DNA from 2 places in the Jeotgalicoccus sp. S0W5 genome. Region 1 is predicted to be linked to the other one. Evidence: riboswitches for the same ligand, from Rfam matches in the RefSeq annotation. Region 1 holds a riboswitch; the other holds the start of a gene.
The links. Region 1 has a riboswitch for S-adenosylmethionine ahead of EYB29_RS03465 (methionine ABC transporter ATP-binding protein). Riboswitches for the same ligand answer to the same signal wherever they lie in the genome.

Region 1 (11,100 bases):
TATGTTTCAATAATCGTCCGCATTATTTTGTGATCCACTGGTTCTAAGCCTTCTGGATCAACCTCTAAAACTTTTAAAGCATGGTTCGTAGTCTCTAAAGTAATCTCATCCTCTTCTTTTACCATAGAAAAATCTCTCACACGTCTGAGTAGACGATTGGCAATTCTAGGCGTACCACGAGAGCGTCTCGCAAGTTCATTCATACTATCTAGCGGCAAGGTGACTTCAAATATATCTGCAGTACGTTCGATGATATGTTTAAGACTTTCAAGATCGTAATATTCTAATCTAAGTTGTACCCCAAAGCGGTCTCTTAACGGCGCAGATAAAGAACCGAAGCGCGTTGTGGCACCAACCAGCGTAAAAGGCGGCAAGTCAATTCTTATACTCCTCACTTCATCCCCACTACCGATAACGATATCGATGAAAAAGTCTTCCATAGCTGAATATAAGACCTCTTCAACGACTCTCGGAATTCTATGAATCTCATCTATAAAGAGGACATCGCCAGGTTCTAGACTAGATAATATGGCAGCAAGATCACCTGCTCGTTCAATTGCTGGTCCTGAGGTGGTCTTGATGTTTACATCCATCTCAGCAGCAATAATGTTTGCCAATGTCGTTTTACCTAAACCTGGTGGGCCATGTAAGATGACGTGATCAAGTGCTTCTTCACGCATCTTTGCTGCTTTTATGAAGACATTTAAATTTTCTTTAATGGCATGCTGTCCGATATATTGTGATAATTTAACCGGCCGTAGCGAGAGTTCTAAGGACGCTTCATCACCGTGTTCATGTTCATCGAGAATACGTTCATCCATAATGTCACTCCTACCATTAGTTTAATAATAAGTTTAAGCCTCGTTTTACGTTAGCATCAACTGATTCCAATGATTCATCAGCAAGTTTCTTTTCAACTCTTGTCAGTTCTCTCTTCGAGTAGCCTAAAGCCTCTAGGGCTAAGAGTGCTTCACTTAGATAATCATTAGTAGTCACAGACTTATTGGTCTCTTCAACATTGTCAGTAATTTGCAGTTTGCCTTTTAAGTCTAAGATAATTTGACTCGCCGTTTTTTTACCGATACCAGGAAACTTCTGCATAAAGACACTATCTTCGTTTTCTATGGCACGAATGATATCACTCGGTGAAGCCGACGCAAGAATTGCAAGCGCACTCTTCGGACCAATTCCAGTTACTTTCAAGAGTGAATTAAACAAGGACTTTTCATCCTCAGCCATAAAACCGTATAGTAACTGTGCATCCTCACGCACTATAAACTCAGTGTAAATTTTAACTTCCGTATTAATATACTGCTCTAAACGAAATGGATTCGCGACTAATAAATGATAGCCAATACCACTGTTTTCGACAGTGACACCTGTCGGTTTTACTTCTGTGAGTTGTCCTTTTATATATTGGTACATTATATTCACCTATTCTACAAATTCAAACTCTCCGCCTAATATACGAACGATATCTCCTGCTTTAATGCCACGTTCACGAAGGGCATCATCAATTCCCATTGTACGCATCTGTCTTGCAAAACGACGTACCGCTGCTTCTCGGTTAAAGTCAGTCATCATGAAGAGACGTTCAATCGAGTGTCCAGATACGACATAAGCACCGTCGTCATCTCTAGTAATTTCAAAGCGATCAGGATCTTTTTCGTGTCGGTAAATTACACGGCTTTCCGTTTCGATTTCTTCTTTCACTACAGGTTGACTCTCAAGTAAGCCTGCAACTTTATAAAGTAATTCATCTAGGTTTTCACCTGTTGCTGCTGATATTTCCACAATATCACTATCTGAGTCAATGCCAGCCTTAAAATGATTGATAATTTCATTATCGTGATCGATTAATTCAACTTTATTTAAAGCAATAACTTCAGGAAGATTTAGAAGTTCTGCATTAAACAGTTCCATCTCTTGGCGAATCGTCTTATAGTCACTAATCGCATCCCGACCATCTACCTCAGCAATATCAATAACATGAACGAGCACTTTTGTACGCTCAATGTGTCTCAGGAACTGATGACCAAGACCAGTACCATCTGATGCACCCTCAATTAATCCCGGCATATCTGCCATGACAAATGTACGTCCATCCTGTGTAGACACTACACCTAAGTTGGGTTGTAAGGTTGTGAAATGATAGTCGCCTGTTTTGGGTTTAGCTTGTGATACAGTTCCAAGCAATGTTGATTTACCTACACTTGGAAAACCGACTATACCCACATCTGCCATCATTTTAAGTTCCATAGTAACTTCTAATTCTTCTCCTGGTTCACCGTTTTCGGCAAAATCAGGTGCTGGATTACGACTGGTCGCAAATCTTGAGTTTCCACGGCCGCCGCGTCCACCTTTAGCGATGACTGCTTGTTGACCATGTTCAACTAAGTCAGCAAGTGTCTCACCTGTTTCTTTATTTTTAATAATTGTACCTGGTGGTACTTTTAATACTAACGGTGCACTATTTTTTCCGTGCATATTAGAATTCATACCATTTTCACCGTGAGTTGCTTTAAAATGACGCTGGAATCTAAAGTCCATCAAAGTTCTAAGACCTTCGTCAACTTCCATGATAATGTCTGCACCATTACCACCATCACCACCTGCTGGTCCACCCAGCGGTATATACTTTTCTCGGCGGTAAGCAACTAAGCCATTACCACCATTACCAGCCTTTAAAAAGACGGATACGTAATCTATAAACATAGATTCACCTCCATGTATTTTTCTCTAATTTATATTATAGCACTCATAAAAAAAGGCATCAGCAGAAGCTGATGCCACAATAGTCTTATTTCGCTTCCTGGTATACAGAAACACGTTTTTTGTCGCGTCCAACACGTTCGAATTTAACAACACCATCGATTTTAGCGAATAGTGTGTCGTCTCCCCCGCGTCCTACGTTTTCACCTGGGTGAATTTTAGTTCCGCGTTGACGGAAGATAATAGATCCTCCAGTTACGAATTGACCGTCTTGTCTTTTGACACCAAGGCGTTTTGATTCTGAGTCACGACCGTTTCTAGTCGAACCTACACCTTTTTTCGATGCGAAGAACTGTAAGTCTAATTTTAGCATGTAAATACACCTCACTTGTATTCAAGTTTTATAAATTCCGTATATTCTGATTCAATAGTCTTCAATGAAACAATCATAGTTTCCAAAATCAATTGAACTTTGTCGTCATCCGGATTTTCAAGTTTCATACTTAAGTATCCGCCATCATCCGCCATGTCGACGTCAGGTTCACTTGCAGTGAGTGCAAATAGTGCATTGACACAACCGAAAACAACTGCCGAAGCACCTGCACAAACTAGATCCTTACCGTGGACATCATAGTCCGCGTGACCTGTCATAGTAAATTCGGTAATCTGTGACTCACTGTTACGTGCGATGATAACTTTAATCATTATGCGTTGATTTTGCCGATTGTTAATTTCGTGTACGGCTGACGGTGACCTTGCTTACGGCTATAGTTCTTTCTACGTTTGAACTTGATAATGTTGATTTTCTTGCCGCGACCGTGTTTTTCAACCGTTGCTTCAACAGTAGCACCTTCAACTGTTGGGGCACCAACTTTAACACTGTCTCCACCAACAAAAAGTACTTTGTCAAATGTGAATGAAGCACCTTCTTCAGCGTTGATTTTTTCAACGAAGATTGATTGTCCTTCTTCAACTTTTACTTGTTTTCCACCTGTTTCGATGATTGCAAACATACTTACACCTCCTATTTTTTAAGACACGCCATTATAGGTGGGTTTCCCGCTTAGACCTATATATGAGCGGTTGATGTTCACTTTTCATCAACTACTGTATTATACAAATTTTGTACCACCATGTCAATTGTTACTACGTAATTCTTTTCTCACTTTTGCTGTTTGTATGGCTAAGACATATATAATTGTAAACATAATCGCATTAACCAATACACTCGGTATTGCTCTTAAGGCAATATAATCAAAGAATGGCATAGAAATAAATTCTAAAATACGATAGATAAGATACTGATATAAATCAAAGAAAAACGAATTCAGCAATACAACAAAAGCCATAGCTACAAAGTCACGGTAAAATACGCGAAATGCTGTTTGCATGAATATAACAAAAGCAATAAACCCAAAACTATAGATCCCATAAATCGAACCGATATAGACATCGAGCATGACGCCGAACAGTAGCGCGAAAAACATGCTTACTTTTGGTCCCGCATAAATAGTGAGAAGTAAAATATACATAAATAAGAACTTAGGTACAAAGTATACCTCAACACCAAACAACATCATGGGACTAAAAGCTGTAAATGTCATATCGATGTACATGAGTATAATTCCCAAGATGAAGATGACAATCATCTGCATGATTTAGTCCTCCAATGATTCAGGATCTCGTTTTAAAACAAACACCGTATCCACGTCATTTAAGTCGCTGTTCATTTGGACGTAAGCATTTTGACTCAGACCATACTCATCATTTTCTACTTCTACTACCTGACCGATTACAATACCTTCAGGTAAAGAACCTGTTAATCCAGAAGTATAGACCTCATCACCTTGTTCTATCGTTACCTGATTTTTAATGTTTTCGATGACTAAAACATTTTTGTCTGTATCAAAATTTCTAATGTTACCATAAACTGTCTCGTCACCATGTTTGACCTCTACAGATAGGTTATTTTGAGACGCATTGGATGAAATAATCTCCACAAAGGCTGAACCACCGTTCACCCTATTAACAATACCAATCAATCCCTTAGAAGTCGATACAGCCATACCTTCTTTTAGACCATCTTTCTCACCCTTATCAATAGTAAAAGAGTTTAACCACTGGTCAGGGGACCTTGAAATGACATTTGCATTAATTGTTTCATAATCCATATTAGAACTAACGTCTAGGGCTTCTTGAAGCTTTTGGTTCTCTTCAGTTAACCGCTCATTATCCGCCTGTAGTTGCGGTAACATATCTAGTTGTTTTTTTAATTCTTCATTCTCTTCAACTGCACCAAACATATTAAAAAAATTTGAAAATATATTGCCGATAAAACCAAATGGTGCATTAACGGTTTCTTGTGTAGTTGCGACCGCATCGCCAGTAAATTGTTCAGCTTTTGTCGTCGTACTACGGTCTGTTAATGAAAACCCTATTAAGGCAATCAAAACAATGATCCCAAATAATACGATGAGCAAGCGGTTTCTATTAAAAAACTTAGTCACTCTCCGTCCGCCCCCAATAAAATATATCTGAAATAAATAATAACACATTTAATAAGGGACTAGCACTAAACTTACCAGAGATTTTTAATCTCTTTTAGCCTGTCGACAAAAGTTTGTAATATCGAATCCTCTACGGCTAAAGATATTCTAATATAATACGTCCCTCGGCTACCGAATGGAATACCCGGCGTAGTCAAAATCGACTGATCCTTTAATAAATACTCAACGAATGTTTCACCTGTAAATCCGTCCGGTACTTTAATCCAACCAAAGATACCCCCGTCGATATGCTGAATTGGAATATTTAATGCACTTAAAGCTTCATTAATATATGTCTTTCTCTTGTTAAAGATTTCATTTTGTTTTGGTATCAGTTCATCTGCATGATCTAAGGCTGCCACTGCTGCATCCTGAGTGACACCAAAGACACCAGCATTTGTATGATCTTGGAATCTATTAATGCTTTCAATCATGTCCTTATTGCCGACAGCAAATCCTATACGATAACCTGACATATTAAATCCTTTTGACAGTGAGTAGACTTCAATGGATTGTTCAAGATTTTTATCACTCGTTAATATGCTCGGATGTTGTTCGTTAAAACCAAATGCTGCATAGGCGAAATCATGAAGAATCTTTACATTCGTACCTCTGAAGCGATCAATTGTTTCGTCGAAAAACTCTTTTGTTGCAACTGCACCGACTGGATTAGAAGGATAGTTTAAATAAATTAAATCCGTCTCTTTAAGTTCTCTTTCTAGGGCATCGAAATCTGGTAGATAATCATTTTCTTCAAGTAAAGGCATATCAATGGCCTTTGCACCAGCTAATTCAACAGCTGTAATGTAATCGGCATATCCTGGGTTTGGCAACATAATTCCAGAACCAGGATTTAAATGTGCGAGTGGGAAATTAACCAAGCCGTTTTTAGTACCAAATAAAATTGCGATATTCTCATCATTTAAATCGACATCATAAGTTCTCTTGTAAAAGTTTTTAATACTGGTTTTCAATTCTTCTTTACCACGAAAAGCACCATATTTTTGGTTTTCTTCCTTATCAATCGCAACCTTAACAGCATCAGTAATAACTTTTGGTGTTAGACCATCAGGGATACCCACTGCTAGATTTAAGAGTGGTTTTTCCCCTGTTTCTAATTTTTTGTTCATCATGCTAGAAAAGTAGCTCGGACTTAAACTATTCAATAAATCACTCGCCATTATTCATCCTCTTTTGGTTTATCGAAACCTTGGAAATCCGCATCAATGACTTCATTAAATTCGTCTGATTCTACAGCATTGATAAGGTCTTCCTCCATTTTGCTACCAGCGTCTTCACCATTAATCACTATTTGATTTCTAAAATATTCGTTCATATTCTCTAATGACAAAGCATCTTCTAGCTTCATATCACTCGCAAGTGCAAAGTTCCCAGGCACTAGAGACAGACCAATCTGATCGACACTTCTAGGAAGTTGACCAGCATCTTGGAAGATAAATTCTAAGTTTTTCTTGTTATCAATAATGTCTGCTTCTTCAATAGCAAACATATCAGCATCTTCACTAATAGTTATGAGGCCAGCATCTTGTAAAGTTAAGAAACCTCGTGAAGCATTAACAGGGTCTAAAGGCAGAGCCACTTCACTTCCCGAAGTAATACTTTCTATACTGTCGAATGTTCCACTGTATAGCCCCATGGGCGCCGTAGGTACTTGAATGATATTCTTTAATTCAGTATTATTTTCTTCATTATAACTATCCATAAAGAGAACATTTTGGAAGAGGTTCGCGTCAATATCACCATTGGCTAGAGCATTATTGGGTTGAATATAGTCACTGTACTCAATAACTTCAACTGAATAACCTGAATCTTCCAGTACTGGTTTTAAAGCATAGGTTGCCATATCAGCAAATGGTCCACTAGATGCACCAATAGTAATCACTTCACCTTCATCCTCATGGAGTAAAACTGTTGTTAGAACGATGACAAAAAGTGTACCAATTAAAAATGTTATAATACCTCTCATTACTTATCCTCCGCTCTGTTTGCAAGTCGGTCGCCGACCCACTGAACAATTTGTACGATAATGATTAAGACAACCACTGTCACAATCATCGTTAATGTGTCATAACGGTAATAACCGTAGCGTATGGCTAGGTCACCTACACCACCACCACCGACAACGCCTGCAGTCGCTGAGAAAGCAATAATTGAAATAATTGTTAGCGTAATCGCTTGGGTAATACTCTTTTTCGCTTCTGGTAACAAAACATCCGTAACGATTAAGAAAATTGAAGCGCCACCAGCAATACACGCTTCAATCACTCCGTCCTTAACACCGTTGAAACTAGATTCAACGAGTCGGGCAAATAGTGGTACTGCAGCTATTGATAAGGCCACACTTGCAAATACTGGCCCATGTGAATCATTGACTAACCAAGTTGCAAAAGGCATTATCGCAACGATTAAGATAATGAAAGGGAATGACCGTATAATATTCATCACCCATCCAAGAACACTGTTTAAAGATTTAATTCTAAAAAGGAGTGGATGCTGTGTAATATATAAAAGGATACCAAGTGGTAAGCCTAATAACACTGCAAAAAATATTGAAATAGAAACCATTTGTACGGTCTCAAGTAATGCTTTATATAAAATTGGCCATAACTGACTGAAACTATCCAATGTAACCCACCCTTTCTATGCCGTTCGTCTGGTCAATATGACTTTTCAGTCTATTAATTTCTTCTTCTTTACCAGTCACTTGGAACATTAAAAAACCAAGTGGTTGATCCTTAATGTATTCAATACGTCCATTTAAGATGCTTATGTTTAAATCAAAATTACGGTAGAGTTTGTTGAGATAATTTTCCTCTGCATTTTCACTGAGAAACTGTATTGTAATCACTTGATTCTCACGCGTTGCCTTAAACTGATTAGGGACTTCAAAATTATAAATTTCTTGAACAAAGTCTTTAGTAATTTCATGCTTAGGATGACTAAAGACATCGTAAGTATGACCCATTTCTAAAATTTCGCCTTTAGACATTACACCGACCCGGTCTGCAATCTCTTTGATGACTTCCATTTCATGAGTAATAACGATAATCGTAATACCTAAATCCTTATTGATTCGATTCAATAATTTAAGAATACTCTTAGTCGTGTCTGGATCTAAGGCACTTGTTGCTTCATCACAAAGCAAAATGTCAGGATCATTTGCAAGTGCACGAGCAATACCGACTCTTTGCTTTTGCCCTCCACTTAAATTTGATGATTTAATTTCAGCCTTGTCTCCAAGACCAACCAGTTCCAATAGTTCTTTGATACGGGCTGTTCTGTTCTTTTTATCAAATTTTGAAGCTTTTAAGACAAACTCAATATTTTCATAAACGGTCTTAGATTCAATGAGGTTAAACTGCTGAAATATCATGCCAATTTTCTGTCGTTTCTGTCTGAGTTCATGCTTAGTGAGCTTTGTTAAATCTTCACCAGCAACTGTTACAGAACCCGTTGTTGGTTGTTCTAATAAGTTGATTAGTCTAACAAGAGTAGATTTACCTGCACCTGAATATCCGATTAAACCAAAAATCTCACCTGATTTAATTTCTAATGATGTTTCTTTTAATGCTTCAACCTTACGACCTTTTAATTGATAGGTTTTTGAAACGCTCTCCAATTTTATGCTCATGATCTACCTCCTCTTTAAAATAAAAAAACCATTCATCATGTAGACAAATGGCGATGTTTGATTATCTTCCAAGCCGATGCCTGCAGGATTTAGCACAGTACTTAAATAAGCCCGCTGCTGAGACTTCATAGGGCCCGACCCTCCATCTCTCTTGATAATTTCATATTCAATTTAGAGTAATACTATATGATTTAATTCTAAAAGTCAATATAAGGCGACTCATTACTTTGACCGAGATAAGCAAATCTCGAATGACAACCTGCACAGACATACCGCTTCTCATAGCCCTTCATACGTTTAGTAAATTTATAATTACAGTGCATACATTGATAATGATGTAAAATGCCTTTGTATCTATAGGTTCTTGTTAATGAAATGTTGAGCTTCTTGAGTGTATTCTTAAAATAATCATCTTGATCTCGGTAAGGTTTGTTTAGTCGATATAGACAAAAATGCACACATTCATGGTGTAGGACATCAAGAATTACGTGCCTCGGATTATTGTCAATAAAGGTTTTCGACATGACAATCTCTTCGTTAATAACCCTGTTGTGTCTCGTCTTAATTACAAAAGCGCCAAGCTTTGCAGTCATTCTATTTGAGATTCTTAGTGAAATATTAAAATCCACATTAAAATGCTTCTTAGAGAATGCTACTGCATATTCTAATAATTCTTTTTCGTCCACCTTACTCACCACTACTTATAAATAGTCATAAAAAAAGAGAGACTCGAAGTCTCCCTAACAGATAAATAATATAATATGATATCTAGGCCAAAGGCACTATCAAAGAACGATTGAGCTAATAATATGAAGTATAGCTATAAATTAATAGGTCGTTCTGTTATGTATTTCTTAATATATTTTCATTATATTTTAATCTTTGGGTTATTTCAAGCCTTAATGTGAAATAATTATGTTTGTAATATCTTTGTAATATAAGCTCAAATATTTCAAATAATAGCCCATAAACAGTATTATAACGCAGTTTGATAAGATTACAATGACAGTTATTTCAATATTTCGCTTGAATAATGTGTAAATCTACAGTAATTATTTTACTGCTTGTTTCAGTAAAATCTTTAATCTCTTGCTGACTTACGTGCCAACCGAGCGGGGTCATCTTTATTAAATCTTTTAAAGCGACGCTAGCCAGTTCAACTTCATATGTTATTCTCTCTTCGGAAATAACATCTACTTTATTTCTCATTAATTCCAAGGTATCCGTATTCTCATATTCTTGACTATCACCAGCTAAAGTTTCTCTAATTTCTTTTAAGTACTTGCTACCCGGAATAACTTTGATCAGTATGCCGTTCGGCTTTAAAATACGTTGAAATTCTTCATAATTCGCAGGAGATAAGTAGCTTAAGATTACATCTATACTACTCTCTTTAAACGGTGTACGACTTAAATCTCCGACCACCCAGTTTTCATGACTATAGTTTTTACTCGCGAGTAAAACACCATCTTTTGAGATATCTAATCCAATACCATGAGTGTTATCTTTATCAACTAGTTTTATAATTGAACGTAAATGTGAACCTTCACCAGAACCTGCATCAAAAATAAGGCGGTTTTCATTTGGAAGTGCATTAATTATATCAGCAACTTTTTGATGAATTATTTTGTAAAGATTATGAACTGATATAATATTATACCTCGCATCAAATAAGTCTTGATCATACATCGAAGATACTTGTTTTTGCAGCATATTGACGTAGCCTTGTTTTGCTAAGTCATAACTATGACGTTTTACACACACTAAACGATTTGAATCGACGACATTTAAATCAGCACTACAAATCGGACACTGTAGATTCGATTCTAATTTCTGAAAACCAAGCGCTGCAATTTCTCTCTTTTTCATTAATTCACCTACTTTATTTCAATTACATTATGAATTGTAAAAGAATATAAATTTCTATAGTACTCAATAACTTTAAATGGTATTCTACACAAAAACAAGTTTTTAAGGAGGATTAAATGAAGCGATTCATGCTATTACTTGAAATATATTTAGTGTCCACAAGATTAGGCTTAACTTCTTTTGGTGGACCCTCTGCACACCTCGGTTACTTTCATACCGAGTATGTCGAGCGTAAAAAGTGGATGGATGAAAAGAGTTATGCTGATCTTGTCGCACTTTCTCAATTTTTACCTGGTCCCGCGTCCAGTCAGGTAGGTATCG
Region 2 (7,288 bases), on a different contig from region 1:
GTTTCTGAGTCTACTTCGCTACTGCAGCCAGCTAAGAGAAGGCTAGCACTTAAGCTCGTGTATAATATTGTTTTCTTCAATTAAATAAATCCTCCTGATCGTATTCATATAAGTATTAAAATCATCACTGCATACCAATACTAATTATAGTACAATACAACATGATATTTAAAAACTTTTTATAGAATAAAATTCAAGGGGCAAAATAATGAATACTACTAAGATTGTCGTCACTTTTTCAGGTTATAACTCTGATGCAATAAATGAAGAGATTGAAGCTGCAGAAAGTCACTTAAGTGATTTTGATATAGTGGAAATACGAGGGGATGTGTTTGATGCTTTAAATCGACAGGATCACGCATCAATTGTAAGACGAATCATAGATAAGTTTAAAGCTTTCGATAAAGAAATCATCTACACGTACCGAACTTCTGGAGAAGGAGGCAAGGGCTCAAAAACTACGGTTGAATATCAAGCGCTTTTACTAGAGGTTTGTAAGTCTATGGATATTGATTATATAGATATTGAAATGTCAGTGGGTAAAAAAATACTGCAGGAAATTATTGAGACTGCAAAGACACATCAAATTAAAACGCTACTGAGCTATCATAACTTTAAAGAAACTCTTGATTACGATGCACTCATGGATTTACTTAGTCAGATGAATCAAGTTGAAGGGGATGTGTTTAAGTTTGCCCTCTACCCTACAAACGGTGAGGATGTAGATACAGTTGTAGACGTTCAAAAAACAGCTAAAGCTCAATATGGGCATAAAGTCATCGGAATATCTATGGGTGAGCTAGGTAAGCGTACACGCGTGTTAACAGGCGACTATGCCCCATTATTTACTTATGGTTACATCAGCCGAGATGCGGCGCCCGGACAAATTCATATAAGTGAACTAAGGAAAGCGTTAACGAGTTTATGATAATTTTTACACAGAGTTTACGTTCTAATAATATTTAGATGTTAGAGTAAGGTTAGAAGATAATATACACTTCTTAAATCCTAAACCCTGGCCCAAAACCTCCCCCAAAGGTTTTGGGTTTATTTTGTGTTTTAAGTGTATAAAATATTATTTCTAAGGTAGAATTAACCTAAGATGACTTTCTATTTTAGGAGGATATAATGATAACTTTTTATGAGTATTCAAAATGTACAACTTGCCGTAAGGGGAAGAAATTTTTAGAGGATAACAACTTAGAATTCACTGCCATAGATATGGTCGAAAACGTACCGTCAATCGATACGCTAAAAGGTATTGTAGACCGTTCTTCATATAACGTAGATGATTTCTTTAATAAAAGAGGGGGCAAATTTAAAGAACTTGATTTAAAAGAACGCTTGCCTGAACTTTCAGATGACGAAAAGTTTGAATTGCTTGCAAGTGACGGTATGTTAATCAAGCGACCAATGGTTGTATTAGATAACCAAGTTCTTTTAGGTTTTAAAGAAGAAAATTATGAGCAAGCTTTATTGAATTAATCTTCTTGCCTGTAGTATGATGAATATGTAACAATATATATGATAAGTTAAAAGGGAGGTTTTAGCGTGTCATTACCACAAGATCTAAAATACAGTGAGGACCATGAATGGGTAAAGGTTGAAGGGAATACTGTAACTATCGGTATTACTGATTTTGCACAATCTGAACTTGGTGATATTGTGTTTGTTGAGCTTCCAGAGGAAGGCGACGACGTATCAACAGGTGAATCATTCGGTAGCGTTGAATCAGTTAAGACTGTTTCAGAATTAATCGCTCCAGTTTCAGGTTCAATCGTTGCGATTAACGAAGAGCTTGAAGATAGTCCTGAACTTGTAAATGAAAATCCATATGAAGGCGCTTGGATGCTGAAAGTTGAACTTTCAGATGAAAGCGAACTTGATAATCTTCTTGATGCTGCTAGTTATCAAGCAGTTATCGAGGGTTAATTTTAAACTCTGGACATTTGTCCGGAGTTTTTTAAAAACAAATATTTATTACTTCTGGTGAATTTGTATAAAATTAAACTAAGGGTGATACGAATGAATCTTTCTGATAAGGTACTCATTGTTGAAGGCAAGACTGATAAACGTCGCTTAGAAGAAGTGTTAGTAGAACCGGCTCAAATTATTTGCACTTTCGGAACAATGGGTATTTCCAAATTAGATGAAATTATCGAACAGCTAGGTGATTCGCAAATTTTTATATTATCCGATGCGGATAAAGAAGGAAGAAAAATTCGTCAATGGTTTAAAAAACATTTAAGTGAAAGCACGCATATTTATATTGATCCAAAATTTGGAGAAGTCGGTCGTTGCCCGCATGACTATCTAGCTAACCTCCTCTTAAGACACGGTTTTTACGTAGATAATGCGTTAATAATGAAAGGTAAGTTTTATCGTGAAGGAAATAATTTCAACAGCAGATTTATTAAAGAATACACAGGATAAGGACAGTTATATTATCTTTGGTTATGCCACGATGTGTAAGACATGTGAAATTTCAGAATCCATGTTGAAAGTCGTCACTGAGATGAAGGATATCTCATACGAGAGAATTAACTTGAACTACCATAAAGACTTAATAGATAAGTATCACATACGTTCAGCACCAGCCTTGCTGTTATTTAAAAATGGTCAACTTGTGAATGCACTCTATGCTTTTCACTCAGTACCATATTTAAATGAAGTATTAGATGAATTCCTGGTTGACTAGTAGAGAATAGTCTGATATTATAAATCTCAATCGAATAGAACTCTTATCAAGAGTGGTGGAGGGAAGTGCCCTAAGAAGCCACGGCAACCGTCTTAATGACAAGGTGCTAAATCACAGGAACAAATCCTAAAGATGAGAGGCATAATGAAATTAAAAGGCCTACTCATAATATTATGAGTAGGTCTTTTAATTTTCGATCGATGAGAAAGGGTAATGTATCATGATTAATATAAAAAGTGTTTCTAAGATATTTAAAACTAAGAAACAAAATATAACAGCAGTTGACCAAGTTGACTTATCGATTAATCACGGTGAAATATTTGGGATAATCGGCTACTCAGGTGCAGGGAAATCCACCTTAATCAGATTGTTAAATGGACTAGAAGATGTAACTGAAGGTGACGTGATTGTCAGTGGAGATGACATCAGTAAAATGTCCAAAGGTGATCTTCGAAATAAACGCCAGAAAGTGTCTATGATTTTCCAACATTTCAACTTACTGTGGTCAAGAACAGTCGCAGAAAATATTAGTTTTCCAATGGAAATTGCAGGTGTACCAAAAAAAGAACGCCAGGCACGCGTTGATGAATTAATTAAACTTGTTGGACTAGAAGGTAGAGCACATAATTACCCAAGTGAGCTATCAGGCGGACAAAAACAACGTGTCGGTATTGCTAGAGCCTTATCGAACAAGCCTGAAGTGTTACTATGTGATGAAGCAACAAGTGCTTTAGATCCAGAAACGACTGATGAAGTATTAGATTTACTTGTTGATATTACAAAAGAGATGAATCTAACCATTGTCTTAATCACTCATGAAATGCACGTAATCAGAAAGATATGTGACCGCGCAGCAGTGATGGAGAATGGTAAGGTTGTTGAAGTCGGTTCAGTAATTGAATTGTTCCAAAATCCACAATCGAGTGTAACAAAACGCTTTGTTAAGGATGATATTTCAGATGATGACCACCAACTTGCAATTGAAGAACTTAAAGCATCATTCCCTACTTCAACAATTGTAAAATTAAACTTTGTAGGTACAAGAGCAAAATCTCCAATTGTATCTGAGGTCATAAGAAATTACGATCTAGATGTAAATATTCTATCAGGTAATATTAAACAGACGAATCAAGAATCATTTGGACATTTATATATTGCATTAGATATCGATAATGAAACCCTGGAATCAATCTCAAATGAGTTTAAAAAGCACGATGTCACATTGGAGGTTGAAGCAGGATGAACAGTGTAATAGAAGAATTTAAAAATATGTTTAGCTTTGAAAATGTGAAATGGGATGCGGTAATAGAAGCGACTTATGAAACGATATACATGACTGTGATTGCAACAATTGCAGCCTTTATAATTGGACTCATTTTCGGTATTATCTTGTTCTTATCTAATAAGAGTGAAAATGTTCCCTCAAAACCGCTTTATGGAACGACATCCTTCATCGTCAATCTCTTTAGAGCGATTCCATTTATCATTTTAATTATTTTACTTATGCCATTTACAAAAGCAATCATGGGTACAGTAATGGGCTCCAATGGTGCCTTACCCGCACTGATTATCGGTGCCGCACCTTTCTATGCACGTCTAGTTGAAATTGGACTTAAAGAAATTGATAAGGGTGTAATAGAAGCGGCTGAATCAATGGGTGCGAACACTTGGACAATTATTTGGAAGGTGTTGATACCAGAATCATTACCGGCTCTAATTTCAGGTATAACGGTAACATCCATTATGCTTGTTGGTTCAACTGCGATTGCAGGGGTTATCGGTGCTGGTGGGTTAGGTAACTTAGCTTATATGGTTGGCTTTACAAGAAACCAACCGGACGTCACACTTGTTGCAACTGTGGTAATTCTAATCATCGTTTTCGTCATTCAAATTTTAGGAGACTTTTTCTCTAAAAGAGTGGATAAACGCTGATTATATAATATAAAACTATATAGAAAAGAGGATTTTGCATGAAGAAATTTTTGAGTTTAGTTACATTGTTTTCAGTTATTTTAGTTTTAGCGGCTTGTGGAAATGATTCTGAATCTGATTCTGCTTCAGAAGGTGAATCAAGTGATGGAGAAGGTGCTGAAATTACTGTTGCAGCATCGCCAGCACCACACGCTGAAATTTTAGAAAAAGCAGCAGAAATTCTTGAAGAAGAGGATATCACAGTGAATGTAGAAATCGTCAATGATTATACAACACCAAACCGTTTGTTAGCAGATGAAGAAGTCGATGCAAACTTCTTTCAACATACACCATACTTAGACGGTGAAATTGAATCACATGGCTATGACCTAACTAGCATCGGTAATGTCCATATCGAACCTATGGCAGTATTCTCAAATGACTATGATTCACTTGAAGACATCCCAGACGGCTCTACTATCTTAGTATCTAATAATCCTGCAGAAGAAGGACGTTTCCTTTCATTCTTCGTTAACGCTGGCTTAGTAGAAATCGAAGAAGGCGTTGAAATTCAAGACGCAACATTTGATGATATTACTGAAAATCCTCACGACTTTAACTTTGATAACAATACAGCACCTGAGCTTTTAGTTAATATGTATGAAAATAATGAAGCACCTGCTGTTATTATTAATGCAAACTTCGCAATTGATGCTGGATTGAATCCAGTTGAAGATTCAATCGCAGTTGAAGACGGAGAATCACCTTATGCCAACCTAGTTGCTGTTAGATCTGGAGATGAAGAACGTCCAGAACTACAAAGATTAATCGAAGTCCTACAATCAGATGAAATCAAGCAATATATTGATGAAGAGTACAGTGGTAATATTATTCCATCAGAATAAGTAAGAAAAACCTCACTCGACTTTCAAGTCGAGTGAGGTTTTTAATGAACTATGTTAATAGTATATACATTTTTCATCATATCGTTAACACGATCATCAACATAAATGAAACAATCAAGTAGATAAGGGAGTATCTTAAATTCATTTCTGCCCATCGGTGTTTATTGTGTGTAGTATAACCTCGAACAGATAGCACAACCCATCCTAAGGTCAATAAAGCTGACACAATTGAAAAGATGATACCGAGTGATTCAAAGAGCATAATTGGTACGGGCAACAAAGCGAGCACATAATATAAGTTCTGGCGAATTGATGCCTTGGTGCCAATGACAACTGGGAGCATTGGTATGCATGCTCTAGTGTAATCATCGAGTCTTTTAATAGCGATTGAAATTGTATGAGGTACCTGCCAAATAAGTAAAATGTAAAACAACATTAGGGGTACTAAATGATTCGCTGGTGTAATAACGGCCCAGCCAATTAATGGTGTAAAAGCGCCTGAAATACTACCGATTATCGTATTGATGGTATAGCGTCGTTTTGACCAAAAGGTGTAGAGAACGACGTAGAAAAACCAGCCAAGAAATGAGTAGATTCCTGCTTCAATATTCACCAAAAAAATTATGATCAATCCGATGATTGTTGTAATGATTGCAGCAATTAAGACATTTCTTAAAGAAAAGTCACCTGTAACGGTAGGGCGCTTTTTTGTACGGTCCATTTGTGTATCTAGGTCATGCTCGAACCAGTTGTTAAACATGAGAGCACCAGATATGACTAAGGTGCTGGAAACCATGGTCATGAAAAAAGTGCCAAGATGATCGTAAAATGACTGGTGGGTAAAGTGTAAAGCAAGCCAAAACGCTGTGAATACAGGTAGGACATTTGCGATAAGTACTTTCCCTTTAAGTAGGTATTTAATATTTATAAATAATGTTTGTAAGTTAATAGACTTACGCTTATGAACTTGTTCTGTTTCCAATGTAGTCCCTCGCAATTTAATGATTAAGCTATATTATAACAGTCATAAGAAAGCATCAGAAAAATTATTCCATTTTTTTGTGACAAAGATGTTTCAAGGAAAAGGGGGTGGGTAAATAACTGTTATATAAATAGAACGGATTTCGTAATAATTCAATTGAGTGAAATCATTGTCTCAACTAATCAATTTTAGTTGGTGCAATTGATTTTATAAAGTAAACCCCTTTGCCAGGCAGCAAAAGCTGCTTGGTTTTTTTGTAAATATTTAAATTAATAATGTAAATAGTAATATTTTAAGGTAACATAGATAACAATTGTTTTAAGGTATTAATTAACATAACTTAAAGGAGCATCTAAGATGAAAAAGTTATCATTATTTTTTGTATTTACACTATTTGCACTGACAGCATGTGGGAATGAAGAAGACACTGAAGCCACTGACACAAGTGAAGTGAGTGAAGAAACAGAGGATGAAAGTTCTAATTCTGAAGAAGGTAAATCAGATGAAATTTATGAAATAGGTGACACTACACAAGTAGAGAGTTATGAGTTTGATGCTAAGTATGAGGTTACCGTCAATTCACTAGACCTGGTCAAAGAATACGATGGTCAACCTGTTGGAGATGTCATTATCAACGCACCAGAATCAGTCTTCTTAGGGGTGGTCAATTTAACAGTTCAAAATATCTCTGAGGAGCCTATTGTTATTGGTGAATATGTATTTCCTGATATTATTGAATCCGACAGAGAAGGTGGTGGAGACCAATTTATTTTTGATTTCTCTGAAGAAGAT

Region 2: linked by a shared signal. The riboswitch ahead of EYB29_RS10780 (methionine ABC transporter ATP-binding protein) and the one ahead of EYB29_RS03465 (methionine ABC transporter ATP-binding protein) in region 1 are both predicted to bind S-adenosylmethionine.

What each region holds. Positions count from the first base shown of each region.
Region 1 is NZ_SIRQ01000003.1:231,467-242,566, reverse strand. Features, by position in the region: gene ruvB (Holliday junction branch migration DNA helicase RuvB) at 1-821, opposite strand, end outside; gene ruvA (Holliday junction branch migration protein RuvA) at 838-1,425, opposite strand; gene obgE (GTPase ObgE) at 1,435-2,715, opposite strand; gene rpmA (50S ribosomal protein L27) at 2,801-3,085, opposite strand; gene EYB29_RS03500 (ribosomal-processing cysteine protease Prp) at 3,097-3,417, opposite strand; gene rplU (50S ribosomal protein L21) at 3,417-3,725, opposite strand; ribosomal protein L21 leader region at 3,737-3,807, opposite strand; gene mreD (rod shape-determining protein MreD) at 3,849-4,367, opposite strand; gene mreC (rod shape-determining protein MreC) at 4,371-5,219, opposite strand; gene EYB29_RS03480 (aminotransferase class I/II-fold pyridoxal phosphate-dependent enzyme) at 5,291-6,439, opposite strand; gene EYB29_RS03475 (MetQ/NlpA family ABC transporter substrate-binding protein) at 6,439-7,245, opposite strand; gene EYB29_RS03470 (methionine ABC transporter permease) at 7,245-7,844, opposite strand; gene EYB29_RS03465 (methionine ABC transporter ATP-binding protein) at 7,897-8,910, opposite strand; SAM riboswitch class I at 8,969-9,071, opposite strand; gene EYB29_RS03460 (SprT-like domain-containing protein) at 9,108-9,596, opposite strand; gene EYB29_RS03455 (putative RNA methyltransferase) at 9,925-10,779, opposite strand; gene chrA (chromate efflux transporter) at 10,896-11,100, shown strand, end outside.
Region 2 is NZ_SIRQ01000018.1:177,937-185,224, reverse strand. Features, by position in the region: gene EYB29_RS10810 (hypothetical protein) at 1-80, opposite strand, end outside; gene aroD (type I 3-dehydroquinate dehydratase) at 209-928, shown strand; gene EYB29_RS10800 (Spx/MgsR family RNA polymerase-binding regulatory protein) at 1,129-1,485, shown strand; gene gcvH (glycine cleavage system protein GcvH) at 1,552-1,932, shown strand; gene EYB29_RS10790 (toprim domain-containing protein) at 2,026-2,433, shown strand; gene EYB29_RS10785 (thioredoxin family protein) at 2,384-2,698, shown strand; SAM riboswitch class I at 2,739-2,837, shown strand; gene EYB29_RS10780 (methionine ABC transporter ATP-binding protein) at 2,919-3,941, shown strand; gene EYB29_RS10775 (methionine ABC transporter permease) at 3,938-4,630, shown strand; gene EYB29_RS10770 (MetQ/NlpA family ABC transporter substrate-binding protein) at 4,669-5,514, shown strand; gene cyoE (heme o synthase) at 5,591-6,496, opposite strand; gene EYB29_RS10760 (DUF4352 domain-containing protein) at 6,854-7,288, shown strand, end outside.